Regions from separate parts of the Actinoplanes sp. HUAS TT8 genome, predicted to be linked through region 2. Evidence: riboswitches for the same ligand, from Rfam matches in the RefSeq annotation. Region 2 holds a riboswitch; each other region holds the start of a gene.
What was found. Region 2 has a riboswitch for ZMP and ZTP ahead of ACSHV8_RS47985 (bifunctional 5,10-methylenetetrahydrofolate dehydrogenase/5,10-methenyltetrahydrofolate cyclohydrolase). Riboswitches for the same ligand answer to the same signal wherever they lie in the genome.

Region 1 (10,073 bases), 1.9 Mb from region 2:
CGGGTGAACTGTGGTTAAGGAACTCGGCAAATTGCCCCCGTAACTTAGGGAGAAGGGGGGCCGGACGCGTGAAGCCACTTGCTGGTGGAGCGTGGTATGGCCGCAGAGAGCAGGGGGAAGCGACTGTTTACTAAAAACACAGGTCCATGCCAAGTCGTAAGACGATGTATATGGACTGACGCCTGCCCGGTGCTGGAACGTTAAGGGGACCTGTTAGCTCTTCGGGGCGAGGCGGAGAACTTAAGCGCCAGTAAACGGCGGTGGTAACTATAACCATCCTAAGGTAGCGAAATTCCTTGTCGGGTAAGTTCCGACCTGCACGAATGGCGTAACGACTTCCCCACTGTCTCAACCACAGGCCCGGCGAAATTGCAGTACGAGTAAAGATGCTCGTTACGCGCGGCAGGACGGAAAGACCCCGGGACCTTTACTATAGCTTGACATTGGTATCTGAATTCGATTGTGTAGGATAGGTGGGAGACTGTGAAGCTCGGACGCCAGTTCGGGTGGAGTCATTGTTGAAATACCACTCTGTTGGGTTTGGGTATCTAACTTGCGGCCCTGATCGGGTCGAGGGACAGTGTCTGGTGGGTAGTTTAACTGGGGCGGTTGCCTCCTAAAGGGTAACGGAGGCGCCCAAAGGTTCCCTCAGCCTGGTTGGCAATCAGGTGTTGAGTGTAAGTGCATAAGGGAGCTTGACTGTGAGACTGACGGGTCGAGCAGGGACGAAAGTCGGGACTAGTGATCCGGCACTTGCGTGTGGAAGCGGTGTCGCTCAACGGATAAAAGGTACCCCGGGGATAACAGGCTGATCTTCCCCAAGAGTCCATATCGACGGGATGGTTTGGCACCTCGATGTCGGCTCGTCGCATCCTGGGGCTGTAGCAGGTCCCAAGGGTTGGGCTGTTCGCCCATTAAAGCGGTACGCGAGCTGGGTTTAGAACGTCGTGAGACAGTTCGGTCCCTATCCGCCGTGCGCGTTGGATACTTGAGAAGGGCTGTCCCTAGTACGAGAGGACCGGGACGGACGAACCTCTGGTGTGCCAGTTGTCCTGCCAAGGGCACGGCTGGTTGGCTACGTTCGGAAGGGATAACCGCTGAAAGCATCTAAGCGGGAAGCTCGCTTCGAGATGAGGTATCCCACCACCTTGAGTGGGTAAGGCTCCCAGCTAGACTACTGGGTTGATAGGCCGGAGATGTAAGCACGGTAACGTGTTGAGTTGACCGGTACTAATAGGCCGAGGGCTTAACCACCCTAAACATTCTGCTTGCGTCCACTGTGTGATTCACAGCAAACGAACAACCACCCTTGTCGGGAGAGATCCCGGAAAGGTTGCTGGTTTTGTTTCGCTGATGGCTGTTTCGGTGGTCATAGCGGAGGGGAAACGCCCGGTTACATTCCGAACCCGGTAGCTAAGCCCTCCAGCGCCGATGGTACTGCACTCGGGAGGGTGTGGGAGAGTAGGACGCCGCCGGACTTAACTTATGGAAACGCCCACCCGGGTTCCGGGTGGGCGTTTCTTTTTGCCCGAAATTCGAGGCCAATCGAGTGATGTCGGCCCCTGAGGCCGGCAACAGGTGTGACCGTCACGGGCCGGGTCGGTATGCTGGCGGTAGGCCGTGACTGGCGCGTTCGGATGGTTGACCATCGGGGAGCGGCCTCGTCGAGATGACGACCTGCCGTGCGCCTGGGCCTCTTCACTACGTGATAGGGAAGGTCCTGTGCCTGAATTGAACGCTGAATCCACTGCCTTCCGTTCCGCCCTCGAGGTGGTTCGGTCCGTCGAGCCGCGCATCGCCGACGCGATCGCCAAGGAGCTCACCGATCAGCGCGAGTCGCTGAAGCTGATCGCCAGCGAGAACTACGCTTCGCCGGCCGTCCTGCTGGCCATGGGTAACTGGCTCTCCGACAAGTACGCCGAGGGCACCATCGGCCGCCGCTTCTACGCCGGCTGCCAGAACGTGGACACCGTCGAGTCGGTGGCCGTCGAGCACGCCAAGGCGTTGTTCGGGGCTCCGTACGCGTATGTGCAGCCGCACTCCGGCATCGACGCGAACCTGGTCGCCTACTGGGCGATCCTGGCCGACCGCGTCGAGGTGCCGTACCTGAAGAAGTTCGAGAAGCGGCAGATCAACGACCTGACCGACGCCGAGTGGGCCGAGCTGCGGCAGGCGTTCGGCAACCAGCGGCTGCTCGGCATGTCCCTGGACGCCGGCGGTCACCTGACCCACGGCTTCCGGCCGAACATTTCCGGGAAGATGTTCGACCAGCGGTCCTACGGGGTGGACCCGGCCACCGGGCAGATCGACTACAAGGCGCTGCTGGAGTCGGCCAAGGAGTTCAAGCCCGCTGTGATTGTGGGCGGCTACTCGGCGTACCCCCGCAAGGTGAATTTTGCCAAGATGCGGGAGATCGCGGACGCGGTCGGCGCCACCTTCATGGTCGACATGGCGCACTTCGCCGGGCTGGTCGCCGGTGGGGTGTTCACCGGGGACTACAACCCGATCCCGCACGCGCACATCGTCACCACCACCACCCACAAGAGCCTGCGCGGCCCGCGCGGTGGCGCCGTGTTCTGCCAGCCGGAGCTGTCGTCGCAGGTCGACCGCGGCTGCCCGATGGTGCTCGGCGGCCCGCTGCCGCACGTGATGGCGGCCAAGGCGATCGCGTTCGCCGAGGCCCGCCGGCCGGAGTTCTCGACCTACGCGCAGCAGATCGTCACCAACAGCCAGGCGCTGGCCGAGGGCCTGCTCAAGCGGGGCGTGCAGCTGGTCTCCGGCGGCACCGACAACCACCTGGTGCTGATCGACGTGCACCCGTTCGGGCTGACCGGCCGCCAGGCCGAGCAGGCGCTGCTCGACAGTGGCATCGTCACCAACCGCAACGCGATCCCGTCCGACCCGAACGGCGCCTGGTACACCTCGGGCATCCGGATCGGCACCCCGGCCCTGACCTCGCGTGGCCTGGGTGTGGCCGAGATGGACCAGATCGCCGAGCTGATCCACACCGTGCTGGCCGGCACCACCCCGGACGCCACGTCGAAGGCGAAGTTCACCCTCGACCCGGCCCTGTCCGAGGGCGTCTCGAAGCAGGCGACGGACCTGCTGGCCCCGTTCCCGCTCTACCCGTCGGTCAGCCTCGCCTGACCCTGCCCCGCGCACCTCGTCGAAACCCGTCGTGGCCTACCCGGCCCGGCGGGTTTCCGCGTCTGCGGGACCCGACGCGACCAGGGCGACTCGGCGGTTTCGGGTCCGCTGGATACCGGCGGTGATCAGGCCGGCGGCGGTCCACAGGTATGACGACGACGAAGCAGGCGACCTTCAGGGCGGCCGCGTCGAATACAGCATGGTGGCGGCGATGAAGGTCCGGCTCACCTCCCATGGCGGCGAGCTGCTGGGTTCGGCCATGCGGGCGATGCATCCGGACGCGACTGTCGCTTTCGCCGGGCTCTCCGACGCCCGGCTCGCCGCGCTGGTCGAGTTGCTGGCCGAGGTGCGCGTCCGGCTCGACGACGCCCGTTCGCAGGAGCGCTGACCCTTCGTACGGAAATAAAGGTTTCTGAAGGCTTTTGAGAGTTGTGGCGAGACTCGGCGGAACCGGTTCCGGAAGACCTGTTATCGATATTCATGAAACACGTCAGGTCAATTGTTACCGGTGGCTTGACCTGCGTGGATGAGCCGGATGGCGGTGCGCCCGGTGAAACAGCGGCAGCCGCCGGTACCGGTTCCGGAACCTCGCAACATCCTGGACATCGATTGGTAACGACTCTTAGCGTCGTGGCACCGGGTGAGCGCTCTCCCAGTTACCTAGTCCCCCTCCCGTCCTACTAGGAGACCCCCATGAGACGCTCCCGCTGGCGGAGCGGCGCGATAGTCGGCCTCACGGCCGCTGTTGTCGCCGGTTATGCCGCGATCACCATGTCCGGCGCCTCGGCCGCCGAGACGCTGCTGTCGCAGGGCAAGCCCGCGACCGCCTCCTCCACCGAGGCGGCCGGCGCCTACCTGGCCTCGGAAGCCGTCGACGGTAACCTCGGCACCCGCTGGGCGTCGGCCTTCTCCGACCCGCAGTGGCTGCAGGTCGACCTGGGCAGCACGCAGTCGATCTCCCGGGTCGAGCTGAACTGGGAGACCGCGGCCGGCAAGGCGTTCCAGATCCAGGTGTCGAACAACGCGAGCACCTGGACCTCGATCTACTCGACGACCACGTCGACCGGCGGCAACCAGAACCTGTCGGTCAGCGGCTCCGGGCGCTACGTGCGGATGTACGGCACCCAGCGCACCACCGGCTACGGCTACTCGCTGTGGGAGTTCAAGGTGTACGGCGGCGGGACCACCACGCCGACCGACCCGACGACGTCCCCGTCCGGGCCGACCCTGCCCGGTGGCGGGAGCCTCGGCGCGCAGGTCACCGTCTTCGACCCGAGCATGTCGAGCGCGTCGATCCAGGCCACGGCCGACGCGATCTTCAAGCAGCAGGAGACGAACCAGTTCGGCACGCAGCGCAACCTGATCGCGTTCAAGCCGGGTACCTACAACGGTCTGAACATCCAGGTCGGCTTCAACACCTCGGTGATCGGTCTCGGTCAGAACCCGCAGGACGTGCGGATCAACGGGGACATCACCGTGGACGCCGGCTGGTTCCAGGGCAACGCGACCCAGAACTTCTGGCGCTCGGTCGAGAACATCTCGCTGTACCCGGTCTCCGGCGCCGACCGCTGGGCCGTGTCGCAGGCCGCGCCGTTCCGCCGGATGGACGTGCACGGCGACCTGAACCTGGCGCCGAACGGCTACGGCTGGGCGTCCGGCGGCTACATCGCCGACTCGCGGATCAGCGGGGTCGAGGGGCAGTACTCGCAGCAGCAGTGGTTCACCCGGAACAGCCAGATCGGCTCGAACTCCAACGCGGTCTGGAACCAGGCCTTCGTCGGTGTGCAGGGTGCTCCGGCCGGCGGCTTCCCGAACCCGCCGTACACCACGATCGGGCAGACCCCGGTGATCCGGGAGAAGCCGTACCTGTACCTGAACGGCAGTGACTACGCCGTCTTCGTGCCCAACCTGTCGACCAACTCGTCCGGTGTGAGCTGGGCGAACGGCAACACCCCGGGTACCAGCATCCCGCTCAGCCAGTTCTACGTGGCCAAGCCCGGTGACAGCGCGGCGACGATCAACCAGGCGCTCGCGCAGGGCCTGAACCTGATCTTCCAGCCGGGCGTGTACCACGTGAACCAGACGATCAACGTGACCCGGGCCAACACCGTGGTGATGGGTCTCGGCTACGCGACGATCATCCCGGACAACGGCGTCACGCCGCTGCAGACGGCCGATGTGGACGGCATCAAGATCGCCGGCCTGCTCTTCGACGCGGGCACCACCAACTCGGCCAACCTGCTGGTCATCGGCCCGAACGGTTCGTCCGCGAACCACGCGTCGAACCCGACCACGATCCAGGACGTGTTCTTCCGGATCGGCGGCTCGATCGCCGGCAAGGCCACCAACAGCCTGCTGGTGAACAGCAACAACACGATCATCGACCACATCTGGGCGTGGCGGGCCGACCACGGCAACGCCGGCACGTACGGCTGGAACGTCAACACGGCCGACAGCGGCCTGATCGTGAACGGTCAGAACGTGACCGCGTACGGCCTGTTCGTCGAGCACTACCAGAAGTACGAGGTGGTCTGGAACGGGAACGGTGGCCGGACGTACTTCCTGCAGAACGAGCAGCCGTACGACCCGCCGTCCCAGTCCGCCTGGCGCAGCGGGGCCAACGGCTACGCCGCGTACAAGGTGGCCGACTCGGTGACCAGCCACGAGGCGTGGGCGCTGGGCAGCTACTGCTACTTCAACGTGGACCCGACGATCCACTCCACCAACGGCTTCGAGGTGCCGGTGAACTCCGGTGTGAAGCTGCACAACCTGCTCACCGTGTCGCTCGGTGGCAACGGCGTGATCGACCACGTGGTCAACAACACCGGGGCCGCCGCTCAGGGGACCGCGACCGTGCCGTCGTACCTGGTCAGCTTCCCGTAAGCAGTTCGGCACCGGCGGCGTGGGACCAGGCCCGGTCCCGCGCCGCCGGCGTGTTTCTCAGGTGACCCGGAAGCTGGTGGCGACCGGGGCGCCGTCGCGGGACTCCACGCTGAGCTGGTAGGCGGGCGTCTTCTGGCCGGCGGCCGGGAAGACCCAGCCGTACGGCATCGTCTTGTCCCCGATCCAGATCCCGGAGATCCGTCCGCTGGTGCTGACGATCAGGTGCCGCCCGGATGGGTGCCGGAACGTCAGGTTGGCGTCGCCGACCTTGCCCGTGACCAGTTTCCAGGCCGGGTCGAGGTGCCAGTTCTGCGACCAGACGGGCACGTCACCGAATCCGTCGGTCACGGCCAGACCGGCGTGGAGCTGGTCGACCATGATCTGGCGGCGGTGCGTCGCGCCGTAGACGTCGTCGGTGACCGCGAGGTTGTGCCGGGTCTTCCCGAAGTCGGTCTCGATCGTGCTGACACTGCCCTTCTTGATCTTCGGGTCGGGCGGTGCGGCCACGTTCTGGCTGGACGGATCGCGGCGGTACATGCAGAGCGGGTCGGTGGTGTCGTAGCCGTAGCGGCCGAGCCCGACCAGGACCCGGGTGCCCAGGGCCGACCAGGTGACGCCGCCGGCCCGATCGTCCTGGCCGTGCGCGCGGCGCTCCGGGCCGTACCGGACCGTGTAGAAAGCGGCGTCCGGGTCGGTCCAGCTGGAGCGGCCGATCACCCAGCCGGTGTCGTCGTCGCGGAGCACCTTGGGGTCCTTCGGCCGGCCCGGCTGGCCCTCGACCAGGTCGGAGTCGCCGACCTGGACGATCTTGCCGTCCGGCTCGGTCAGGTAGCCCCAGACGCGATCGGCCTTCCGGGACATGGCCTGGATCTGCCGGCCCTCGGTGGCGTAGCCCCGGAGCTGAGTCAGCATGGCGCCGGCGGTGTTCCACAGGGCCACGTTGACGTTCTGGTAGTACGAGGACTGCTCGAACGTGACGCCCGCCGGGGAGAAGGCCAGCGCCGCCTCCGACACGATGCGGTTGGCCGCGAAGCTGATCCAATCAGGCCGGTTCAGCACCCGGCCCGCGTTGATCATGTGGATGTTGGCCATCAGGCCGTGGTTGTGCACGGGTAGCCGCGGCGGCCCGGCGTACCGCTTCCCGGTCAGCACGGCGACATCGGCGACCATGCCCTGGACCAGCGCGGCCGAGTGGGTCAGGGCGTACAGGCAGTTCTCGGTCTGCAGGCGGCGCAGCGCGGTGCCCTCGTCCCAGCCGGCCGAGTTGTTGCCCGGGTCGGGGTTGGTGAGGTGGAAGTCCACGGCCTGCCGGATCAGGGCGGTCAGCGAGCGGTACTGGGCGTCCTGGGCGGCTCGCAGGGCCAGCGGCGGCATCCACCGCAGGCCCTGGAAGTTGAGCATCCAGGCGGGATCCCGGTCCGGCGGCTCACGCCAGATCCGGCCGGTGATCTCGCCGAGGGTCATGGACGGCGCCGGTGACAGGTCGACCTGGATCTGCCGTCCGTCCGGGATCGGCTGGGCGGCCGGCTCGTCGCCGCACATCAGGTTGACGGTGGCGTCCTCGGCGGCGCGCACGGGCATGGCCCCGACGAACGCCGACGGCGCGAAGGCCGAACCAGCCTCGGCTCTCGATGGTGGAATTGACGTCAGAATGGCCGCGCACAGCACAGCGAGCCCGGCTGCGAACAGCCCGGCCCACCACAATTTCGTCCCCGTGCGCGCCGCGTTTGGCCGGCGCAACGAAATCTCCCCGTGATTTCAAGATGTGCGGCTGATCGTATTGATCAAGTCCTCGTCCGCGCCTCCCCACTTCAGGCCAATGTGGTCAGTCCCACACCGCAACTTGCGCGAAACCTCTTGTTGACAGGGCCGAAGCCGAGGCGTCTACTCCAAGACAACGGCGTCCCTCGATGTAGCGGAGGCGGCATGCGCAGGCTGATGGCGGTCGCAAGCTGCATGATGCTGTTGCCGGCCGTCGCGGCGTGCAGCCCGGGCAACGGGGAGCCGGTCGTCGGGCTCATCACCAAGACCGACACGAACCCGTTCTTCGTGACCATGAAGCACGGCGCCCAGCGGGCCGCCGGGGCTCAGGGCGTCGATCTGCAGACCTTCGCCGGCAAGATCGACGGCGACAACGAGGCCCAGGTCCAGGCCATCGAAAATCTTATTTCGTACGGCGCCAAGGGCTTCCTGATCACGCCGAACGACTCGAAGGCGATCGTGCCGTCGCTGGACCGTGCCCACAAGGCGAACATGCTGGTCATCGCTCTGGACACGCCCGTCGACCCGCCGGACGCGGCCGACGCGACCTTCGCCACCGACAACTACCAGGCCGGAAAGCTGATCGGCGAGTGGGCCAAGGCCAAGTTCGCCACGGACGGCAAGCAGGCCAAGATCGCGATGCTCGACCTCAACCCGAACCAGGTTTCCGTGGACGTCAAGCGGGACCAGGGCTTCCTTGAGGGGTTCGGTATCCCGAACGGCGACCCGAACCGGATCGGCGACGAGAACGACCCGCGGATCGCCGGGCACGACGTCACCGACGGCAACGAGGAGGGCGGGCGCACCGCGATGGAGAACCTGCTGCAGAAGGACCCGTCGATCAACCTCGTCTACACCATCAACGAGCCCGCGGCGGCCGGCGCCTACCAGGCGTTGAAATCGGCCGGCAAGGACAAGGACGTCACGGTCGTCTCGATCGACGGCGGGTGCCCGGGCGTGGACAACGTGGCCAACGGGGTCATCGGGGCCACCTCGATGCAGTTCCCGATCAAGATGGCCGAACTCGGCGTCGAGGCGATCGCCAAGTTCGCCAAGGACGGCACGAAACCGCAGAACACCGCCGGCAAGGACTTCATCGACACCGGCGTCCAGCTGATCACCGACGACCCGCAGGCCGGCGTGGAGGCCAAGGACTCCGCGTGGGGCAAGCAGAACTGCTGGGGGTGAAGTCCCGACATGACCGCCGCCACTGACTTCGACGTACGCCGGCACGACTCGTTCGGCCTCCGGCTGCAGCACACGCTGCACGGCAATCCGGTGCTCGGGCCGCTGGCCGTGCTGATCCTGGCGATCGTCGCGTTCTCGATCGTCAACACCCGCTTCTTCGCCGCGGCCAACCTGTCGCTGGTGCTCGTGCAGGTCACCGTCATCGCCACGCTCGCCCTCGGGCAGACGCTGATCATCCTGACCGCCGGGATCGACCTGTCGGCCGGCGCGATCGCGGTCTTCTCCTCGATCCTGATGGCCCAGTTCTGTTTCAAGGCCGGGATGCCGGCGGTGCTCGCGCTGCTGCTCGGACTCGCCTGCGGGACGGCCATGGGCGCGCTCAACGGGATGCTGGTGACCCGGATCAAGCTGCCGCCGTTCATCGTCACGCTCGGCACGCTGACCATTTTCTTCTCACTGAACTCGGTGGTCAGCAACAGCGAGACCGTTCGTGGATCGGACATGCCGCACCTGATGACGTGGACCGGGGACGCGATCGCGATCGGGAGCTTTCAACTGACGTACGGGTCAATTCTGATGTTGTTGCTCTTCGGGTTTTTCTTCTATGCCCTGGGGCGCACCGCGTGGGGCCGGCACGTCTACGCCACCGGGGACGACGCGGAGGCGGCGCGGCTGGCCGGGATCCGGACGAGCCGGGTGCTCTTCTCGGTCTACACGGTGGCCGGGCTGCTCTACGCGATCGGCGGATGGATCCTCATCGGACGCCTGGCGTCGGCCAGCCCGAACGTCGGCACCGAGTACAACCTGGACTCGATCACCGCCGTCGTCCTCGGCGGGACCAGCCTCTTCGGCGGGCGCGGCGGGGTCATCGGCACGTTGATCGGCGCGCTGATCGTCGGGGTGTTCCGCAACGGTCTGCAGCTGGCCGGCGTCGAGGTGGTCTGGCAGGGCTTCGCCATCGGTCTGCTGGTCCTCGTCGCGGTCTCGCTCGACCAGTGGATCAGGAAGGTGAAGGCATGACCGGGCCCGGGGTTGAGGCGACCGCGCGATCCGACGAGGGCGCGGCGATCGCGCCCGTCCTAGAGGCAAAAGGG
Region 2 (10,073 bases):
AGGAACTCGCCAAGACCGGCACGGCCCAGGTCAGCAAACAGGCCGAGGGCGGCGTCGACTTCGTCCTCGGGATCATCCCGGACACACTGGTCTCGGCCCTGACCAGCACCCAGGTGCTGCAGACGCTGCTGGTGGCCCTGCTCGTCGGGTTCGCCGTGCAGTCGCTGGGCGACCGGGGCGAACCGGTGATCGCCGCGGTCGCACTGATCCAGCGGGTGGTCTTCAAGATCCTCGCGATGATCATGTGGCTGGCGCCGGTCGGGGCCTTCGGGGCGATGGCCGCCCTGGTCGGGGCGACCGGGTTCGACGCGCTGAAGAGCCTGGCCGCGATCATGGTCGGCTTCTACATCACCTGCGCGATCTTCGTGTTCGTGGTGCTCGGACTGCTGCTCCGGCTGGCCGCCGGGGTGTCGATCTTCCGGCTGCTGCGGTACCTGGCCCGGGAATTCCTGCTGATCCTGTCGACGTCGTCGTCCGAGTCGGCGCTGCCCCGGCTGATCGCCAAGATGGGCCACCTCGGGGTGAGCCGGCCGGTGGTCGGGATCGTGGTGCCGACCGGGTACTCGTTCAACCTGGACGGGACCGCGATCTACCTGACCATGGCGTCGCTGTTCATCGCCGACGCGCTGGACCAGCCGCTCTCGGTCGGGCAGCAGATCGGGCTGCTGCTCTTCATGATCGTGGCGTCCAAAGGGGCGGCCGGGGTCACCGGGGCCGGGCTGGCGACGCTCGCCGGTGGACTGCAGAGCCATCGGCCCGATCTGGTGCCCGGGGTGGGGCTGATCGTGGGCATCGACCGGCTGATGTCCGAGGCCCGGGCCCTGACCAACTTCGCCGGGAACGCGGTCGCGACCGTCCTGGTCGGCACGTGGACCCACGAGATCGATCGGGAACAGGCGGCTCGGGTGCTGGCCGGCGAGGCCCCGTTCGACGAGTCCAGTTTCGACGACGACCCGCACGGCGACCGTGCGGCCGAACCCGCCACGGCCGGCACCCCGGTTTCCGCCCCACCGGCACGCCCGGCCGAGCCCGGCTGACCGGCCTGCTCCCGCTCCCGCCGGACCCGCCCCCGCCCACCGAGCCGGCCGACCCTCGCCCACCGAGCCGGCCAGCCCTCGCCCACCGCGCCGGCCGGCCCCCGCCCGGCGATACCGTCGGGGCATGCCGCTCGGCGATCTCGTCGCGCCCACCCTCGGGGTGGGGTTCGTCATGGCGGGCGCCCTGCTGGTCGTCCGGCTGCTGATGGCTCGGGCCCGGCGGAATCCGGGCGCCCGGCATCACCTCATCCGGTACGACCCCGGCAACCCGGACCTGCTCGTCCCCGGGGCGCTGGGCCGGATGACCCTCAATTTCGGACAGCCGGCGAGCTTCTGGATCCTCGCCGGGATCCTGCTCCTGGTGCTGGTCGCCACCGACGTGACGCTCGCATCCGGTTGGTTGTGATCTTCGGGGTAACCGCAACCACCCGACCACGTCGCCGTTCCGGGCTGAGCGTTCTGGGCGCGCCAGCGCCCTGCTCAGCCCGGAACGGTCCCCGCGGGAGCGACGATCGGGACCACGGCGGACGTAGGCAATGAAGAATTTGATCTTGATTTTCCGGACCCCCGCCGCCTCGCGGATCGGTCGCGTCCGGCATCCTGGAGGGCAAGCAGCGACTGGCGGCTCGGGGATGGTCGAACCATCGGGGAGCTCGTTCACGGGAGTCGACCGCCTGGGCTCCCGGCCAAGGAGCAAAGACATGACCAGCGAAAACAGTGGCGCCCGCCTCCTGCCCGGCGCGCCCGTGGCCGAGGCCGTCCTGGCCGATGTCCGGGAGCGGGTCACCGCGCTGAAGGCCCGGGGCATCCGGCCGAGCCTGGCCACCATCCTGGTCGGCGACGACGACGCCAGCGCCGGGTACATCCGGATCAAGCAGAAGCAGGCCGCCGAGCTGGGCTTCGAGTCGCCGCACGAGCACCTCAGCGGGGACGTCACGCAGGCCGACCTGCTCAAGGTCATCGCCGGGTTCAACGACGACAAGGGCGTGCACGGCGTCCTGATCCAGTACCCGATCCCGGCCCACCTGGACTACGACGCGGCGCTGATGACCCTCGATCCGGACAAGGACGTCGACGGCATGCACCCGCTCAACATGGGCCGGCTCGCCGTCGGGCTGCCCGGGCCGCTGCCGTGCACGCCGGCCGGGATCGAGGCGCTGCTCGCGCACCACGGCATCGAGATCTCCGGCCGGGAGGTGGTCATTCTCGGTCGCGGGGCGACCCTCGGGCGGCCCCTGGCGATGCTGCTGGCGCAGAAGCGGCCGACCGCGAACGCGGCGGTCACCGTGGTGCACACCGGGGTGAAGGACTGGCCGCGGTACACGCAGCGGGCCGAGATCCTGATCGCGGCGGCCGGGGTGCCCGGGATCATCCAGCCGGAGCACGTGAAGCCGGGGGCCACGGTGATCGGGGCCGGGGTCCGGTATGAGGGCCGGCGGCTGCTTCCGGACGTGGACGAGTCGTGCGCGGCCGTCGCGGGGGCGATCACTCCGCGGGTCGGGGGTGTGGGGCCGACCACGGTGGCGATGCTCTTCCGGAACGCGGTGAGCGCCGCGGAGCGGGCCAACCCGTAGTTTCGGCGCGCGGCCGTCCTCGGGTCTCGGGGGCGGCCGTCCTGGGGTTTCGGGGGTGGCCGCGCGTTTCCGATTTCGGCGCGCGGCCACCGCTTTCCCGACATTTCCGAAATGTCGGTCGGGGCGGGCGTCATCACGGTCCGGCCGGGCCGGCTCGGGGCGCTGGACAAACTCGGTCAGCGCTCAGGCGGCTACGCTGAAACCTGACGTTGACGTCAGAGGCAGAGTTTCCCGGGAGGTGTGAATTGCGCATCGGTGATCTCGCGGCGCGGGCCGGCGTCAGCGTCCGCTCGGTTCGCTACTACGAGGAGCAGGGCCTGCTCAGCAGCGTCCGCAGTCCCAGCGGCCAGCGGCACTACACCGAGGAGGAGGTCGACCGGGTCGGCTTCATCCAGCGGCTCTACGCGGCCGGGCTCTCCAGTCGCACCATCGCCGAGCTGCTGCCCTGCGTCGACTCCCCCAGTCTGGAGAATTCCGACGCGGCCATGACCCGGATGCGCGAGGAACGCGATCGCCTTTCCACCCACATCGAAGACCTGATCCGTACGAGGGACGCCCTCGACCACTTGATGTCCGCCGCCGCGGAGTATCGCGACCACTTCTGACCCCACCGCCCGCACCCGGCCGTCGCCCTACAGCCGTGAGCACCAGCCGAACAGGCCGAGCTGGCGTTCAGGGCTGCCCCAGCGCTGTTTTACAGCCCTCAGCACCAGCCAAGCCGGCCGAGCTGGCGCTGAGGGCTGCCTCGGCGCTGTTTTGCGACCCTCAGCACCAGCCGAACGGGCTGAGCTGGCGTTCAGGGCTGCCTCGGCGCTGTTTTACAGCCGTGAGCACCAGCCGAACGGGCTGAGCTGGCGCTCAGAGCGCTGGGAGGAGCAGGGCTACGCACTCCACGTGCTGGGTCATCGGGAAGCAGTCGAAGGCGCGCAACTCCGCCAGCTCCCAGCCCAGCGACCGGAACGTCTTCACGTCCCGCGCCAGGGCCGCCGGGTCGCAGGCCACGTACGCGACCGCGCGCGGCGACGAGGCCACGATCCCGCGCACCACCCGGGCGCCGGCGCCGGCCCGGGGCGGGTCGAGCACGACCAGGTCGACCGGGCCGGTGATCCGGCGGCGGCTCAGGGCCGTCTCGACCGCGGCCTGCACGACCTCGACCTGGGGCAGGTCGGCCAGGTTGGCCCGGGCCGCGGCGACGCCCGGGGTGGAGGACTCGACGACGGTGGTCCGCGCCCCGGTCACCTCGGCGACGGCGGCGGCGAACAGGCCGGCTCCGCCGTACAGGTCCCAGGCGACCTCGCCCGCGGCCGGTCGCAGCATCTCCAGCACGGCGGCGGTCAGGGTCGCCGCGGCCTCGGGATGGACCTGCCAGAAGCCTTCGGGTGCCACCTGCCAGGTGCGGTCGCCGACCGTCTCGGCCACCTCGGCCGGGCCGCTGAGCCGGACGAGTCCGGTGCCGCCGGGCTCGTCGGTCGGGTCGCCGCCGGACGAGCCCGAGGTTCCGGCCGGGCGTTCGAGCGCGACCACGTCACCGCCGCCGGACGCGACGGCCTGGAGTGCCGCCGATTCGGGCCAGGTACGGCTCAGCAGGTCGAGTTCCTGGATGGCCGGGTGCGCGATCAGGCATCGGTCGACCGGGACGACCTGGTGCGACCGGTGCTGGAGCAGGCCGGGGCGGCCGAGCGCGTCGACGGCGTACCGGACCCGGGTGCGCCAGCCCAGCGGGCCGCCGGGGAGGGGCTCCGTCCGTACGAAAACCTTGTCCTGATCTTCTGGGGTGAGCCCGCCCAGACGGCCCAGCTGTTCCCGGACGACCTGGGTCTTCCAGCGCAGCTGGGCCTCGGGCGTGACGTGCTGCAGGTCGCAGCCGCCGCAGCCGCCCGGGTGGGCGAAGCGGCAGGGCGCCTCGACCCGGTCCGGGGACGCCTCGTGGATCTCGACGGCGTCGGCACGCAGGTAGCCACGGTGGCGTTCGGTGATCTCGGCGGTGACGCGTTCGCCGGGGAGGGCGTGCCGGACGAAGATCACCCGCCCGTGTTCGCCGCCGAATCGGGCGACGCAGTGGCCGCCGTGGGCGGGTGCCCCGACGACCAGCTCGATCCGGTCCCCCTCGACGAGATCATCGGCCGGGGACAGCGGGGCGAAGTCGGGAGATGTCATTTCTTGTCGGCGCCTTCCTGATCGGGAACGGGCGCCGGCTCCACCGGATGGAACCGCGGCCCACGAGCCGGCGCCCGGCTCAACCCGCGGTCCAGCCGGTCGAGATCGCGATCCTGGCTGGACCTCAGCTGCCACGGCACGCTGGTCACCATGACTCCGGGCTCGAACAGCAGCCGTCCCTTGATCCGCAGCGCGCTCTGGTTGTGCAGCAGATTCTCCCACCAGCGGCCGACGACGTACTCGGGAACGAAGACCGTGACCACGTCCCGGGGCGACGCCCGGCGCACGCCCTTCACGTAGTCGATGATCGGCTTGGTGATCTCCCGGTACGGCGAGTCGATCACGGTCAGCTGCACGGGCAGCTCGCGGCGCTCCCACTCGGCCTGGATGGCCCGGGTGTCCTTGTCGTCGACGTTCACGGTGACCGCGGTGATCGTGTCCGGCCGGGTCGCCTGGGCGTAGGCGACCGCCCGCAGCGTCGGCTGGTGCACCTTGCTGACCAGGATCACCGCGTGGTTGCGGGACGGCAGCACCGGGCGTTCCTCGGTGGGCTGCAACTCCTCGGCGACCCGCGTGTAGTGCTTGTGGATGGCCAGCATCAGCACGTAGAACAGGATCATCGCGGCGATCGCGATCCAGGCGCCGAGCAGGAACTTGGTGATCAGCACGACGATCAGGACCGCACCGGTCAGCCCCATGCCGAAGGCGTTGATCGCCCGGGAGCGGATCATCCGGCGCCGGCGTTCCGGGTCTCGCTGGATCTTCAGCAGCCGGTTCCAGTGCCGGATCATGCCGCCCTGCGACAGGGTGAACGACACGAACACGCCGACGATGTAGAGCTGGATCAGCCGGGTGGTCTCCGCCCCGAACGCGACGATCAGCACCATCGCGGCCCCGGCCAGGAAGACGATGCCGTTGCTGAAGGCCAGCCGGTCGCCGCGGGTGTGGAACTGGCGCGGCAGATAACGGTCCTGAGCCAGGATCGAGCCGAGCACCGGGAAGCCGTTGAACGCCGTGTTCGCGGCCAGGAACAGGATCAGCGCGGTGATCGCGCCGGTCAGCAGGAAGAGGAACGAGCCCGAGCCGAACACGGTCTGCGCCAGCTGGGCGGTGACCGTCTTCTGCTCGTAGAACCCGGGGTTGGAGACGATCTGGGTGGTCGGGTCCTCGACGTACTGCAGGTGGGTCATCCGGGCCAGCAGGACGATGCCGGCCAGCATCACGATGGCCAGGCCGCCCAGCAGCAACAGTGTGGTCGCGGCGTTCTTGCTCTTGGGCGGCTTGAACGCGGGCACGCCGTTGGAGATCGCCTCGACGCCGGTGAGCGCGGCACACCCGGAGGAGAACGTCCGCAGCAGCAGGAAGACGAAGGCGAAGCTGGTGAGGTGATGCTCCTCGGCCGAGATGACCAGGCCGGCGCTGGGCGCCCGCAGGTCCTGGCCGAGGATGAAGATCCGGAACAGGCCGGTCGCGATCATCCCGAGGATGACGATGATGAAGAGGTACGTCGGGACGGCGAACGCCACCCCGGCCTCGCGCAGCCCGCGAAGGTTGAGCGCGGTCAGCAGGGCGACCGCGGCGATCGCGACCCCGACCCGGTTGTCGGCCACCCAGGGCACGACCGACCCGAGGTTGTTCACCCCGGAGGAGACCGACACCGCGACGGTCAGGATGTAGTCGACCAGCAGCGCGCTGGCCACCCCGAGCCCGGCCCGTGGGCCCAGGTTGACCGTGGCCACCTCGTAGTCGCCACCGCCGGAGGGGTAGGCGTGCACGTTCTGCCGGTAGCTGGCGACCACGGTCACCATCACCACCGCGACCGCGAGCGTCACCCAGGGAGAGATCGCGAAGGCACTGGCCCCCGCGATCGAGAGGGTCAGCAGGATCTCGTCCGGCGCGTAGGCCACGCTGGAGAGAGCGTCGCTCGCGAACACCGGCAGGGCGATCCGCTTGGGCAGCAGCGTGTGCTGCAGCTTGTCCGAGCGGAACGGCCGGCCGAGGAGCAGCCGCTTGGCTAGGGAGGTGGTACTTGCCACGGTTGCCAAGGGTACGGCCGGGCGACTTCAGCCGTTGCCCGCCCCGGACACCGTGCGCCAGAGCGGCATGGGACGCTCATCCCGGGACGGTAGGCGATCGGGGAGGACACAGACCGTGCACGTGGTGATCATGGGGTGTGGCCGGCTCGGATCCACGCTGGCGCAGAGCCTCGACTCGGGCGGTCACCAGGTGGCCGTGATCGATCAGAACGCGGACGCGTTCCGGCGCCTGGGCTCGGACTTCGGCGGCATCACGGTCAACGGGATCGGCTTCGACCGGGACGTGCTGCGTGCCGCCGGCATCGAGCGGGCCGACGCGTTCGCCGCGGTCTCCAGCGGGGACAACTCGAACATCATCTCGGCCCGGCTGGCCCGGGAGACGTTCGGCGTCGCACGCGTGGTCGCCCGGATCTACGACGCCAAACGCGCCCAGGTGTACGAGCGTCTCGGCATCCCGACCATCGCCACCATCCGCTGGGCGGCCGACCGGATGTTCCGCCTCCTCGTGCCCGACTCCCAGAACGAGGTGTTCCGGGACCCGACCAGCGTGGTCAGCATTCTCGAGGTCCCGCTGCACGCCGACTGGGTCGGTCAGCCGGTGAAGTCGCTGGAGGACGGCACCGGCGCCCGGGTGGCCTACCTGTCCCGGTTCGGCATGGGCGCGCTCGCCCAGCCGTCCACCGTGCTGCAGGACGGTGACCAGGTCTTCATGCTGGTCACCGACGAGACCGCGAACAAGGTTCTGGACATCGCCGGGCGCGCCGGGAACGAGGGGCACTGACATGCGCATCGCCATCGCGGGAGCCGGCAACGTGGGCCGCTCCATCGCTCAGGAACTGATCGGCAACGGCCACGAGGTGATGCTCATCGAGCGGCAGCCGCGCCAGCTGCGTCCCGAGCGGGTGCCCCAGGCGCAGTGGATCCTGGCCGACGCCTGCGAGCTGAGCAGCCTGGAGGAGGCCGACGTCGCGTCCTGCGACGTGGTGGTCGCCGCGACCGGCGACGACAAGGCCAACCTGGTGGTGTCGCTGCTGGCCAAGACCGAGTTCGCGGTCGCCCGGGTGGTGGCCCGGGTGAACCGGGCCGAGAACGAGTGGCTCTTCACCGAGCAGTGGGGGGTCGACGTCTCGGTCAGCAAGCCGCGCCTGATGGCCGCCCTGGTCGAGGAGGCGGTGACGGTCGGCGACCTGGTCCGGCTGATGACGTTCCGGCAGGGTGAGGCCAACCTGGTGGAGATCACCCTGCCGAGGAACGCGCCCTACGAGGGCCAGCCGCTGCGGTCGGTGCCGATGCCGCGGGACGCGGCGCTGGTCGCCATCCTGCGCGGCAAGCGCGTGGTCGTGCCGACGCCGGACGACCCGCTGGAGGCCGGCGACGAGCTGATCTTCGTGTGCACCACCGAGGTGGAGGACCAGATCCGCGCGGTCGTCCTGGGGAACGCCTAGTTTTTTTCCGCCGAGTTGATGCGGTGGATGAACCAGGCGGTGAAGGCGAACGTCGCGGCGTAGATCGGCCAGCTGATCAGGATCCGCACGACACCCAGAGCGTTCGCCTCGCCGAGCTTCCACAGGTAGAACTGGATGCCGGCACGCGCCGCCAGGGAGACCACCCAGAGCAGGGTGAGCCATTGGAAGGCGCGGAACAGCCGCGCGTTGCCGAACCAGTCCTGCCGGCCCTTGTTGGCCATGATGCCCCAGGCGTAACCGATCAGCGGCTTGCGGAACGCCACCGACACCAGCAGCACCGCCGCCTGCCCGAACGTGAGCAGAATGCCCGGCAGGTAGAAGTTCTTCGCGTCGCCGCTGCGCCAGGCCAGCCACGCACCCAGCGCGATGCCGAACAGCCCGTTCACCGCGTGCCGGACCGGCTGCTTGCGGGCCAGCCGGACGGCGCCGATGGCGACCGCCGAGCCGACCGAGCCGATGATCGCCCAGAGCAGCGCGGTGCGCTTCTCCAGCCCGATCACGGACTCGCCGAACAGCACGTTGAACAGCACGAAGGCGAGGACCGGGACGCTCGACTCGATCAGGCCGCGCACCCCGCCCAACTGCTCGGCGATCTGCTCGCTGAGCGGCGGGAGCGGCTCCTCCTCGTCGTCCTGAGGAACCGGGTGCAGGTCGAGCTCCTCGACGACTTCCTCGGCGAGCCGCTCCTCGACGGTTTCGTGCGCCACGTGGCGCGGCTCGTTGCCGGGTGTCACCGCGGCGCCTCCAGCTCGTAGTACGGGTTGTAGATGACCTTGCGGTCGTCCCGGATGGCGATCCGGCCACGCGCGGTGAGCTGGCGCCCGGGCTCGATGCCGGCGATCGACCGGCGACCCAGGAAGACCAGCGTGACCACGTCACTGCCGTCCCAGAGGTCGGCCTCCAGGGTCGGCAGGTTGGTGCGTGGAGTGTACGCCACGGTGCGCAGTCGCCCGGACACCGAAACGACCTGGCCCCGCCGGCACTGGCCGGCGGGCATGGCGCCGCACTTGGCGGAATCCCGCTGCAGCTCCTGAGCGTCGAGCTCGGAGTCGGTGGCGGTCAACCGGTCAAGGAACCGGCGCAGGCCGGTGCGCTCGTCGGTGGTCATGAGTTCACGGTAACCCGATCGGGGCTCAAACCTGCTGTGCGGGGTTCTGTTCGGCCATCTCGCGGGGCAGTCGCAGCGGCAGCGGCTCGCGCACCGGGCGCGGCTCGTCGTCGCGGATCACGACCAGGCCCTCCAGCGCGACGCCGAGCACACCCTCGCGGGCCGGGTCGGAGGCGGCCGCGCCCTGGAACAGGGCCCGGACCATCCAGCGGGGGCCGTCGACGCCGACGAACCGGACGTCGGCCGGGCCGTCCGGGGTGTTGACCCGGGCGATCAGCTCGGTGCCGTACCGCCCGGTGACCTCGCGGGGCTGCACGCCGTCGTCGCCCATCGCGGTGGCGATCTCCTCGCGCACCTCGTCCCAGATGCCCTCGGTCTTCGGCGCCGCGAACACCCCGAGCTGCAGAGCGCTCTCGCCGTCGACCAGGACGACCTGCTCGATGCCGCCGTCCGGGTTGGCCTGCACCCGCACCTCGACGCCCTCGATGGCCGGGATCTGCAGGCTGCCCAGGTCGAGCCGCTGCACGTCGCCCGGAGCGTGCCGGACGTCCCACGGGCCGAACTCGGGCGCCGGGGCTTCCCCGTCGGCCGCCAGGCTCTGGGCGAGCGCCTTGGAGGGCGGCGCGTCGGCGGAGCGTACGTGCTTGGCGCCCTCGCGCTTACGGGAGAACATCACTGCCAGCCTTTCTTACTTT
Region 3 (10,073 bases), 3.2 Mb from region 2:
CTCGGCGCCCGGTATGCCGAGATCGTGTTCACGGCGTTGCCGACCCTGGCCGACGCCCGGGAGTTCACGAGCCGGATCCGTGGGCGGGCGGCGGCTCATGGCCGTACGCCCCATTTGCCGTTGATCTTCAGTTCTTTCCATGCGACTTTCGGGGCGACCGAGGAGGAAGCGCGGCGGCTGGTCCGCGAACGCCTCGACGCGATCGACTACGAACGCGGGCGCGGCCTGGTCGCCGACATGCTGGGCGGCGGCGTGGACCTGTCCGAGGCCAAGCTGGACGAGCCGCTGCCGGAGAGCCTGCTGCCCGAGATCGGCGCGATCAACCGCCGGCGTGGGCGGGCCGAGATCTTCAGCCGGCTGATCCGGGAGGGCCGCACGCTGCGTGAACTGATCCAGGCGGCGCAGGACACCGGGCACTGGTCGGTGGCCGGCACGCCGGAGCAGCTCGCCGACGCGGTTCAGGAACGGTTCGAGGCGGGCGTGCTCGACGTGCTGTCGCTGGGCGGCCTGCACGATGACACGCAGCACGACTTCGTGGTCAACGGCCTGCTGCACGAGCTGCGGAAACGCGGCATCGTCAAGGACGACTACCGAGGGGCGACACTGCGCGAGAACCTGGGCCTCGCACTGCCCTGAGCCACCCCTGCACGGCGGGCTGGCCGAGCAGCACCCCGACCAGAACCAGCACCAGGCCGCAGATCTGCCGGGCGCCGAGCCGCTCCCCGGCGATCGCGGTGCCGAGCAGGACGCCGGTGACCGGGTTGAGCAGGCCGATCAGACCGACCGTGCCCGCGCTCAGGTGCCGCAGCCCGGTGAACCAGGCGGAGAACGCGATCGCGGTGGCGACCACCGTGACGTACCCGAAAGCCGCCAGCGACCGCCCGTTCACCGGCGGCGGACCGCCCTCGACCAGCACGGCGGCCGGGACCAGGAGCACTCCCCCGGCGATGAGCTGCCACGACGTCAGCGAGAAGACGTCGATGTCGCTGCTCCATTTCTTGGCCAGCACGTAGCCGAGCGACGACATCGTCATCGCCGCGACCGACGCCAGCACGCCGCGGATGTCGACCGCGACCGGGCCGGTGAGCAGCATCAGGCAGACGCCGGCGACGCCGATGCCGGCCCCGGCCAGGTGCGCCGCGCGGGGGCGCTCGGACAGGGCGGCCCAGGCCATCAGCATCAGGCCGACCGGCGAGGTGGCCATGATCGTCGAGGCGATGCTGGTCGGCAGCAACTGTGCGGCCAGGTAGATCAGCGCGAAGAACGCGCCCATGTTGAGGCTGCCCAGGACCATCGAGCGCCACCACCACGCGCCGGTCGGGAGCCGCCGGTGCACGAGCAGGAGCAGCAGCCCGGCCGGGAGGGCCCGGATCGCGGCACCCCAGAGCGGGTAGCCGGCCGGCAGATATCGATGGGTCACGAAGTAGGTCGTGCCGAAGGCGATCGGGGCGAGCGCGGTGACGAGAGGCCACCGCAGATTAGCTTCCATGGAAGCGACTATAGCTTCCCCGGAAGTTATTCTGGAAGCATGGCTGAGCAGCTCGACCACGTCGCCCGGATCCAGCAGGCCTGGAATCAGGAAAGACCAGATTTGGACGTACGCCCGCAGGGCGTCATCGGCCGGCTGCACCGTCTCGCCGGCTACCTCACCGAGGAGTTACGCCTGGTCTACCGGCGCTACGGCCTCGGCGAGGGCGAGTTCGACGTGCTCGCCGCCCTCCGCCGGGCCGGCGAGCCGTTCGAGCGCGCGCCCGGGGAACTCGCGGCGTTCACCATGGTCACGACCGGCGCGATGACCAAGCGCATCGACCGCCTGGAAGCCGGTGGCCTGGTCACCCGGCGGCGCGCGAGCGGGGACGGCCGGGCCCGGGTGGTCGCCCTCACCGACGCCGGGCGCAAGCTGATCGACCAGGCGTTCGCCGAGCACATGCGCAACGAACGCCGCCTGCTCGACCTGCTGTCACCCGAGGACGCCGCCCGCCTGGAGCCGATCCTCACGACGTGGCTGGCCTGCTTCGAGTCCCCGCGGCCGGCCGGGGACTAGTGCCGCGACCCGGTTGCGTTCGAGGCGGCCGGGGCGAGCCGGGTGAGGGCGGCGAGGGCGGCGCGCGGGACGACGCCGGTGATGCGTCCGTCGGTCAGCACGGCGAGCCGGCCCGCGTCGGCGGGGGTGCGGGCGAGGGCCTCGGCGGCCGGCTCGGCCGTGCCGACCGGCGGGAGCGGTGGCTGGGCGTAAGCGGTCAGCGGCGCGTCCGGGGAGGCACCGCGGAGTGCTTCCAGGGGCACCGAGCCGATGACGTCGCCGGGGGCCGGATCACTGATCGGGCGGTCCGATCGGGGCAGGACCAGGACGGCCACCTCGGCCGGGCCGGTGGCCGGCAGGTCTCGTACCCGGGAAGTGGCCGGGACCAGCAGCGGCGCCGTCACCGGGGCGTCGGCGACCAGCGGGCCCGGCGCCGCCGGGGCGGGGAAGCCGGCGCGGCGCAACCAGCCGTCGTCGAAATACTTGGACAGGTAGGCGCGGCCGGAGTCCGGGGCGAGGACCACGACCACGGATTCCGGGCCGAGCTCGCCGGCGACGCGCAGGGCGGCGACGACCGCGGTGCCGGTGGACGCGCCGACCAGGATGCCCTCCTCCCGGGCGAGGCGGCGGGTCATCTCGATCGACTCGCGGTCGCTGACCCGTTCGATACGGTGGACGATCTCGCGGTGGTAGGACTGCGGCCACACGTCCTCGGCGGTGTCCGGGTGCACGTAGTGGCCGATGCTCTCCACGTAGTACGGGCTGCCGTCGCCGCCGCCGTAGACCGAGTTCTCCGGGTCGGCGCCGACCACGGTGACCCGGCCGGCCGAGCGCAGGAACGCGCCGGCGCCGCTGATCGTGCCGCCGGTGCCGACCCCGGCCACGAAGTGGGTGACCCGGTGGCCGGTCTGCCGCCAGATCTCGGGGCCGGTGGTGGCCAGGTGCGCGCCCGGGTTGGCCGGGTTGTCGTACTGACCGGCGAGCCACCCGCCCGGGGTCTCGGCGGCGAGCCGGGCGGCGACCTGGGACACGTGCCGAGGGTCCTCCCGGGTGACGCCGCCGGTGGTGATCACGACCTGGGCGCCGTACGCGCGCAAGGTTTTGATCTTCTCTTCGCTGCTCTTGTCGGGGACGACGACGAGCGCCCGGTACCCGCACTGAGCGGCGATCATGGCCAGGCCGACGCCGGTGTTGCCGGACGTGCCCTCCACGATGACGCCGCCGGATCGCAGCTCACCGGACTGCTCGGCGGCCTGGACCATGGCGAGCGCGGCGCGGTCCTTGACACTGCCGCCGGGGTTGAGGAACTCCGCCTTGAGGTGGACCTCGGCGGTGAGACCGGCGGTGATCCGGGTGAGGCGGATCAGCGGCGTGTCTCCGATGGCATCGAGCACACTCATTCCAATACCCTATCAGGCATATAGGATTTCTGGATATTAGGTCTCAGTGCTGGAAAAGACGAACCCCAGTGTGTACGAGAGTGACCCCGAGCCGCGCGCAGGCGGCGGCCACGTCGTCCGATCGGAGGGATCCGCCCGGCTCGGCGACGTAGCGGACCCCGTGCCGGGCCGCGTGCTCGACGTTGTCCGGGAACGGCAGCGCGCCGTCGGACACGAACGCCACCCCGTCCAGCCGGCGCCGCCATTCCGCGGGCTCGGCCAGGCTCATCTGCCGGTCGATGACGTCCTGGATCCGGGCGCCGGGCGCCGGTGGCCGCAGAGCAGGATGCCGGCGCAGCCACCAGGTGTCGACCTTGGCCCCGGCGAGCCGCGTGCAGTCGACCCGGGACTGCTGGCCCGCGCCGATGCCGAGCGTCATGCCGTCGCGCAGGTAGGCCACCGAGTTGGACTGGGTGTGCTTGACGACGACGAGCCCGAGCAGCAGGTCGTCGACGGCGCTGTCCGGGAGACCGTGGCCGGCCAGCAGATCCCGGTTCAGCTCGACCGGATCGCGCGGCTGGGTGAGCCGCAGGCCGTAGACCTCGCGGGTCTCGGTCGGCGGGGGCACAAAGGTCGGATCGGCTTCGAGGATCAAGAACCGGCCGCTCTTCTTCCGGGACAGGGTGGCCACGACGCCGGGCTCGTAGCCGGGGGCGACGATGCCGTCCGAGACCACGCGGCTCAGCAGGTCGGCCAGTTCGGCGTCGACCGGCTCCGACACGGCCACGAAATCGCCGTAGGAACTCTTCGGGTCGGCGTCCCGGGCCCGGACGTACGCACTGGTCACCGAGCTGATGCTCGCCCGGTCGAGGCGGTAGGTCGCAGCCGTCACCTCGTCGATCCCGCCCGCGACGGCCGCCCCGGCCGGGGAGACGTGCTTGAACGAGGCGGCGGCGGGCCGGCCCAGAGCGGCCGCGGCCTCCCGGACCAGCTGCCAGGCGCCGGCGGCGTCCAGGACATTGACGTACGACGGTTCGCCGTGCCGCACCCGGAACGGCCGGCGGTGCGGGTCGACGGGGATGGCGGTGGCCGGTCGCTGATGCGGGTTCAGGCCGTATCGCAGGTTCACTTCGCCTCCGAGGTCGTCTGCCTTCGGAAGCGCCCAGGCGGCCGGCGCGACACACACGTGAGACCCGGCCGGTCCCCGGTGGTGCTCCACCCTCGCCAGTAACGGCCGTGCCCGGAGCATATCCGGTCCCCACTGATAGGTGTACTGCCAGTACATCGCAGCGGGGGCCGGGGGCGTCGTACCGTCGGGGGCGTGGACAACCGAGCCGAGGTGCGGGACTTCCTGGCGACCCGCCGCGCCAAGATCAGCCCGGAGCGGGCCGGCATTCCGAGCATCGGGCAGCGTCGTGTGCCCGGGCTGCGGCGCACCGAGGTGGCGGCGCTGGCCGGGATGAGCGTGGAGTATTACGCCAAGCTCGAACGCGGTCACCTGAGCGGGGTGTCGGCCGGGGTGCTCGACGCCGTCGCGCGGGCACTGCAGCTCGACGACGCGGAACGGGCCCACCTGCTGCGGCTCGCGCACGAGGCGAACGGGAGCAACGCGCTGATCCGGCCGAGCCGGCGGCCGCGGCAGTGGGCCGTACGGGAAAGCCTGCAATGGTCCTTGGACGCGATAACGACCAGCCCGGCGATTCTGGTCAACAACTGTCAGGACCTGCTCGCGGCCAACCATCTCGGGCGGGCGATGTACAGCGACCTCTACGCCTTCTCGGAAACCGTTCCCAACCTCGGGCGGTTCACCTTCCTGGACAGTGCGGCGCACCGCTTCTACCCGGACTGGAACCTGGCCGCCGACATGCTGGTGGCCAACCTGCGGACCGCGGCCGGCAAGGACCCGCACGACAAGGGCCTGCACGACCTGGTCGGCGAACTCTCCACCCGCAGCGACGACTTCCGGCGGCGGTGGGGTGCGCACAACGTGCGCATCCACGGGACCGGGGTGAAGACTTTTCATCATCACGTGGTGGGCGGGCTGGAGCTGGCCTACGAGAGCATGGATCTGCGCGCGGACCCGGACCTGACGCTGACCATCTACTCGGCCGATCCGCAGTCGCCGTCGGCCCAGGCCTTGAAGCTGCTGGCGTCGTGGGCGGCCACCACTTCGGCGGCTCCCCAGGGCTGACGCTCAGTCCAGCGGCGACCGGGCGATTCCGGCCGGTTCGCGACCGGCCGACAGCCAGCCGGCGGCGACGGCCAGGACGGGCAGGCCGAGCAGCAGGCCGGCCAGCGGGGCGTACGGCACCGGGACCAACAGGTGGAGATCCCGGTGGTAGAGGGCGAGCATCGCGGTGTACGCCCCGATGAGCCCGAGCAACGCACCGACCACGGCCAGGGCCGCCGCGGTCGAGGCGGTGAGCGTGCGCCGGGTCCGCGGGGGTGCACCGGCCGCCGCCAGGGTTCGCAGGTCACGCCCGGTCTCACTGCGGATCAGCCCGACCGTCAGGGCCAGCACCCCGAGCGCGACGACCACACCGGCCAGCACCGACCAGAACCGCAGCGCCGACAGGTCGGCCTTGGCCGGCCGGGTCTCCACGGTCAGCCCGGCCCCGCCGGCGACTGTCCGCATCTGATCAGCCTGGTCCGGCGTCAGCGCCCGCGGTGCCTCCAGCAGCCAGGCCCCCGGTTCGGCCTGCACGCCGAGCGCACGCATCCCCTTCGGGGTCAGAAGAACCGAGGGCCCCGAGGTGTACGCGGGCAGGGAGACGATGAACACGGCTTTCTCCCGCTGCGCGGCCGCGAGCAGCCCGAGACCGGCCGGCAGCAGCACGAGACCGGCGACGGCGAAGCGGTGAGCCGGGCGGGGACGGGCCGGGCGGGACGCCAGGGCGGCCACGATCGGGACCCGGGCGACCGCGCGGGCCGGCCACCACGCCGCGACGACGGCGGTGAGCACGGCCAGCCCGGCGGTGAGCCCGACCGCCCACCAGGGCAGGTCGAACCGGTCGATGCGGTGCTCGACGACACTCTCCAGGGCCGGGGCCAGCAGGAACCAGGCGCCGAGGCCGGTCACGGTCCCGCTCAGGGCGGCGACGACGCCGGTGGCGGCCCCGTTGACGATCGGGACGAGCCGGACGTGCCGGGGACTGGCGCCGACCGCGCCGAGCATGCCGAGCGCACGCAACCGCCGCTGGGCCAGCACGGTGAACCCGGCGACCGCGAGCAGGCCGACGAAGAGCAGACCGACCGTGGCCAGCCCGAGAACCGCGGCCGTGGCGACGCCGCGTTCACCCGAGGAGCGGACCTCGACCGAACCGGCGTCGGGCCGGGCGGCGGCCGCGAACTGCGCCGGGGTCGCCTTGATCAGCACGATCACGTCGGTGAGCGGGCCGGCCTGCCCGGGCGCGACCAGGGCGAACGTGTCGAGCAGGTCGTTCGGGTTCTCGACCGTGCCGACGATCGTCCAGGTGTGCCCGGTCTCGGCCCAGGTCCCGCCCGGGTGCAGGCCGAACAGGCGGGCGGCGCGGGCCGTGACCGCGGCCTCGCCCGGGCCGGCCGGGAAACGCCCGCCGGTGAGCCGCAGCGTCGGTGCGCTCAGGGCGCCGTGGGCGGCCTGCCCTCGCACCTCCATGGGGGTGGCCGAACCCGGCACCGAGACCAGCCGGCGGTCGACGGATTCGACCGCGCCGACGGACGCCCGCAGGGCGGCGAGGTCGCCGGGCAGGTCCGGACGGGCGGCGTCGAGGGTGATCCGGTAGTCGGCCGCGCCGAAGCGGCCGGCCTGACCGGTCGCGAAACTGCTGACCACGCCCAGGCCGGCGCTGGTGGCGGCGACGGCGAGACCGAGAAGGATCAGGACGAGCAGCTGGCCGCGCCACTCGCGCCGGAACATCCGCCAGGCCCAGCGGGTGACCGCCCGCCGCGCCCCGCTCATCGGCCGGGGCCGGGGGTGAGCAGGGATTCCGGGCCGGGTGGGGGCACGGTCCGGTCGATCACGCGGCCGTCGCGCAGGAAGACCACCCGGTCGGCCCAGGAGGCCAGCTGGGCGTCGTGGGTGACCACGACGGCGGCGACGCCACGCCGGGTGGCGGCGTGGATCAGGCGCATCACCGCCTCGCCGTTGACCGAGTCGAGCGCGCCGGTCGGCTCGTCGGCCAGCAGCAGGCGACGGTCGCCGACGACGGCGCGGGCGATCGCGACCCGCTGGCGTTCGCCGCCGGAGAGCTGATCGGGGAACCAGGCGGCCCGGTCGGTGAGGTCCAGCAGCTCCAGGGCCTGCATGCCGGCGTCGCGGGCGGCCCGGGCGGCGGTGCCGTCGAGCTCCAGCGGCAACGTCACGTTCTCCAGCGCGGTCAGGCCGGGCAGCAGGTTGAAGTCCTGGAAGACGTAGCCGATCGAGCGCCGGCGGACCCGGGCCCGCTCGGGCGCCGGCATCGACGCGACCGGGACGCCCGCGATCAGGACGTCACCGCTGGTCGGCTGTTCGAGGGTGCCGGCGATGGTGAGCAGCGTGCTCTTGCCCGAACCGCTCGGGCCCATCACCGCGACCATGCTGCCCGGGCCGACCGTCAGATCGACCTCGCGCAGGGCGGTGACCTCGGCCGCGCCGAGACCGTGCACCTTGGACACCTGACGCATTTCAAGGACGCTCATCGCCGGACCCCCAGACGACGGCCGAGCCGGGCCGGGGCGGTGACGGCGGGCGCCGGGGCGGGCGGATCGAGCTCGGCGCGGCGCAGCCGGCCCTCGGCCGCGCCCAGCCAGCGGATCACCGAGTCGAGCCGGAACAGCTCGGCATCGACGACCAGGGCCAGGCCGAGGTCGGTGGCGGCGTCCTCCTTCAGACGGGTCCACTGCTGCATCAGCTCGACCAGCGCGCGCCGGTGCACCTGGATGACGTCGCGGACGTCGACGCCGGGCATGCGCAGCGCGGCCAGCACCTTGATGACCAGCTCGTCGCGCGGCGGGGACGACATGTCGGGCGGGGTGTGCAGCCAGACGGCGAGCTCGCGGGTACGGCCACAGCGGCCGCGCCCCTGGTGGCGCGGCCGCTCTCCCGCCCGGCGGGCGCCGGGTCAGCTGTTCAGGATGTCGCGGACCATCGGGATCACCTTGGAGCCGAACAGTTCGACCGCGTGCATCCGGGCGCTCACCGGCTGCGCCCCGGCCGTGTAGATCAGGTCGAAGCGGCCCACGTCGAGGCCCCGGACCGACTTGGCGATCTTGCGGGCGACGGTCTCCGGCGAGCCGACGTAGAGCGAGCCGTCGGCCACCTCGTGCTCGAAGTTCGCGCGGGTCAGCGGGGGCCAGCCGCGCAGCGCGCCGATCCGGTCCATCTGCACCTTGTAGTGCGGGAACCACAGCTCCTTGGCCTGCTCGTCGGTGTCGGCGACGAAACCGGGCGAGTGCATGCCGACCGGGTGGGCGACCGTGCCGAGCTGCTCGGCGGCGCGGCGGTAGAGGTCGACGTACGGCGCGAAACGCTCGGCCTGGCCGCCGATGATGGCGAGCATCAGCGGCAGCCCGTAGCGTGCGGTGCGGACCACCGACTGCGGGGAGCCGCCGACGCCGACCCAGGTGTCGAGCCGGCCGGACTCGGTCTTGGGGAACACGTCGGCCTCGTGCAGGGCCGCGCGGGTCGTGCCCTCCCAGGTGACCGGCTTCTCGTCGAGCAGCGCGGCGAACAGCTCGACCTTCTCCTCGAACAGCGTGTCGTAGTCGTCCAGGTCGTAGCCGAACAGCGGGAACGACTCGGTGAACGAGCCGCGGCCGAGGATCACCTGGGCGCGGCCGTTGGAGATGGCGTCCACGGTCGCGAAGCGCTGGAACACGCGCACCGGGTCGTCCGAGCTGAGCACGGTCACGCCCGAGGCCAGCCGGATCCGCGAGGTGCGGGCGGCGATGCCGGCCAGCACGGTCTCCGGGGTGGAGATCGAGTATTCCGGGCGGTGGTGCTCGCCGAGCGCGATCACGTCGACGCCGAGCTCGTCGGCCAGCACCGCCTCCTCGACGACCTGCCGGATCGCGGCGGCCTGCGTGATCGGTTCACCGGCGTCGTCCTGCGGCACGTCGCCGAAGGTGTCGAGGCCCAGTACGAGATCGGTCATGGTTGTCACCCTCCAGTGATTGACATGTCAAACAAGTGAGGGCGCCTCGTTATGCCCGTCGTGCGGAAGCGCCAGACGCTCGTCCAGCCACCCGGCCAGAGCCTTCAGCGCGGGCGCGGCGAGGCCGTGCCCGACCGGGTCGCGGCGCGCGGTGGCCGACGCCCCGGACTCGCCGATCACGTACTCCCACGTGCGGTCGAGCAGCTCACGCGGGATGACGGTGTCGTGCTCGCCCTGCGCCACGAAGACCGGAACCCGGTCGAGGTGACCCGCGGTGGTGGGCACGCCCGCGTCGAACGGCAGGGTGCCGTAGAGGATCGCGACACCGGCGTAGCGGGCCGGGTCGTCGAGCAGCAGGCCGCCGGCGAACGCCGCTCCCCCGCTGAAGCCGATCAGCACGACCGGGCGTCCGGCCGGCGCGACACCGTCGAGCCAGGCGCGGAACCAGTCCATGGTCACGCGCAGCGACTCCGGGAGCGGGCGGCCGATGCCGCGGTTGGCGAACCAGGCGTAGCCGCCGCCCTCGGCGATCGGGGCGCGCACGGCCGCGTAGGCCGG

Region 1: another riboswitch for ZMP and ZTP. It lies ahead of ACSHV8_RS39100 (glycine hydroxymethyltransferase); the one in region 2 lies ahead of ACSHV8_RS47985 (bifunctional 5,10-methylenetetrahydrofolate dehydrogenase/5,10-methenyltetrahydrofolate cyclohydrolase).
Region 3: another riboswitch for ZMP and ZTP. It lies ahead of ACSHV8_RS10410 (hypothetical protein); the one in region 2 lies ahead of ACSHV8_RS47985 (bifunctional 5,10-methylenetetrahydrofolate dehydrogenase/5,10-methenyltetrahydrofolate cyclohydrolase).

What each region holds. Positions count from the first base shown of each region.
Region 1 covers NZ_CP195646.1:8,791,646-8,801,718, reverse strand. Annotated here, with positions in the region: rRNA gene ACSHV8_RS39110 (23S ribosomal RNA) at 1-1,254, shown strand, start outside; rRNA gene rrf (5S ribosomal RNA) at 1,362-1,478, shown strand; ZMP/ZTP riboswitch at 1,611-1,701, shown strand; gene ACSHV8_RS39100 (glycine hydroxymethyltransferase) at 1,723-3,147, shown strand; gene ACSHV8_RS39095 (hypothetical protein) at 3,269-3,535, shown strand; gene ACSHV8_RS39090 (galactose-binding domain-containing protein) at 3,841-6,030, shown strand; gene ACSHV8_RS39085 (hypothetical protein) at 6,088-7,611, opposite strand; gene ACSHV8_RS39080 (sugar ABC transporter substrate-binding protein) at 7,957-8,979, shown strand; gene ACSHV8_RS39075 (ABC transporter permease) at 8,989-9,999, shown strand; gene ACSHV8_RS39070 (ATP-binding cassette domain-containing protein) at 9,996-10,073, shown strand, end outside.
Region 2 covers NZ_CP195646.1:10,719,922-10,729,994, reverse strand. Annotated here, with positions in the region: gene ACSHV8_RS47995 (cation:dicarboxylate symporter family transporter) at 1-1,037, shown strand, start outside; gene ACSHV8_RS47990 (hypothetical protein) at 1,162-1,443, shown strand; ZMP/ZTP riboswitch at 1,642-1,724, shown strand; gene ACSHV8_RS47985 (bifunctional 5,10-methylenetetrahydrofolate dehydrogenase/5,10-methenyltetrahydrofolate cyclohydrolase) at 1,739-2,611, shown strand; gene ACSHV8_RS47980 (MerR family transcriptional regulator) at 2,857-3,216, shown strand; gene ACSHV8_RS47975 (class I SAM-dependent RNA methyltransferase) at 3,470-4,768, opposite strand; gene ACSHV8_RS47970 (APC family permease) at 4,765-6,804, opposite strand; gene ACSHV8_RS47965 (potassium channel family protein) at 6,920-7,585, shown strand; gene ACSHV8_RS47960 (potassium channel family protein) at 7,587-8,249, shown strand; gene ACSHV8_RS47955 (DUF3159 domain-containing protein) at 8,246-9,004, opposite strand; gene ACSHV8_RS47950 (OB-fold nucleic acid binding domain-containing protein) at 9,001-9,378, opposite strand; gene ACSHV8_RS47945 (DUF3710 domain-containing protein) at 9,404-10,051, opposite strand.
Region 3 covers NZ_CP195646.1:2,371,502-2,381,574, reverse strand. Annotated here, with positions in the region: gene ACSHV8_RS10430 (NtaA/DmoA family FMN-dependent monooxygenase) at 1-636, shown strand, start outside; gene ACSHV8_RS10425 (DMT family transporter) at 578-1,489, opposite strand; gene ACSHV8_RS10420 (MarR family winged helix-turn-helix transcriptional regulator) at 1,529-2,044, shown strand; gene ACSHV8_RS10415 (pyridoxal-phosphate dependent enzyme) at 2,041-3,423, opposite strand; gene ACSHV8_RS10410 (hypothetical protein) at 3,467-4,531, opposite strand; ZMP/ZTP riboswitch at 4,556-4,644, opposite strand; gene ACSHV8_RS10405 (helix-turn-helix transcriptional regulator) at 4,724-5,593, shown strand; gene ACSHV8_RS10400 (ABC transporter permease) at 5,597-7,342, opposite strand; gene ACSHV8_RS10395 (ABC transporter ATP-binding protein) at 7,339-8,061, opposite strand; gene ACSHV8_RS10390 (hypothetical protein) at 8,058-8,384, opposite strand; gene ACSHV8_RS10385 (LLM class flavin-dependent oxidoreductase) at 8,484-9,515, opposite strand; gene ACSHV8_RS10380 (alpha/beta hydrolase) at 9,543-10,073, opposite strand, start outside.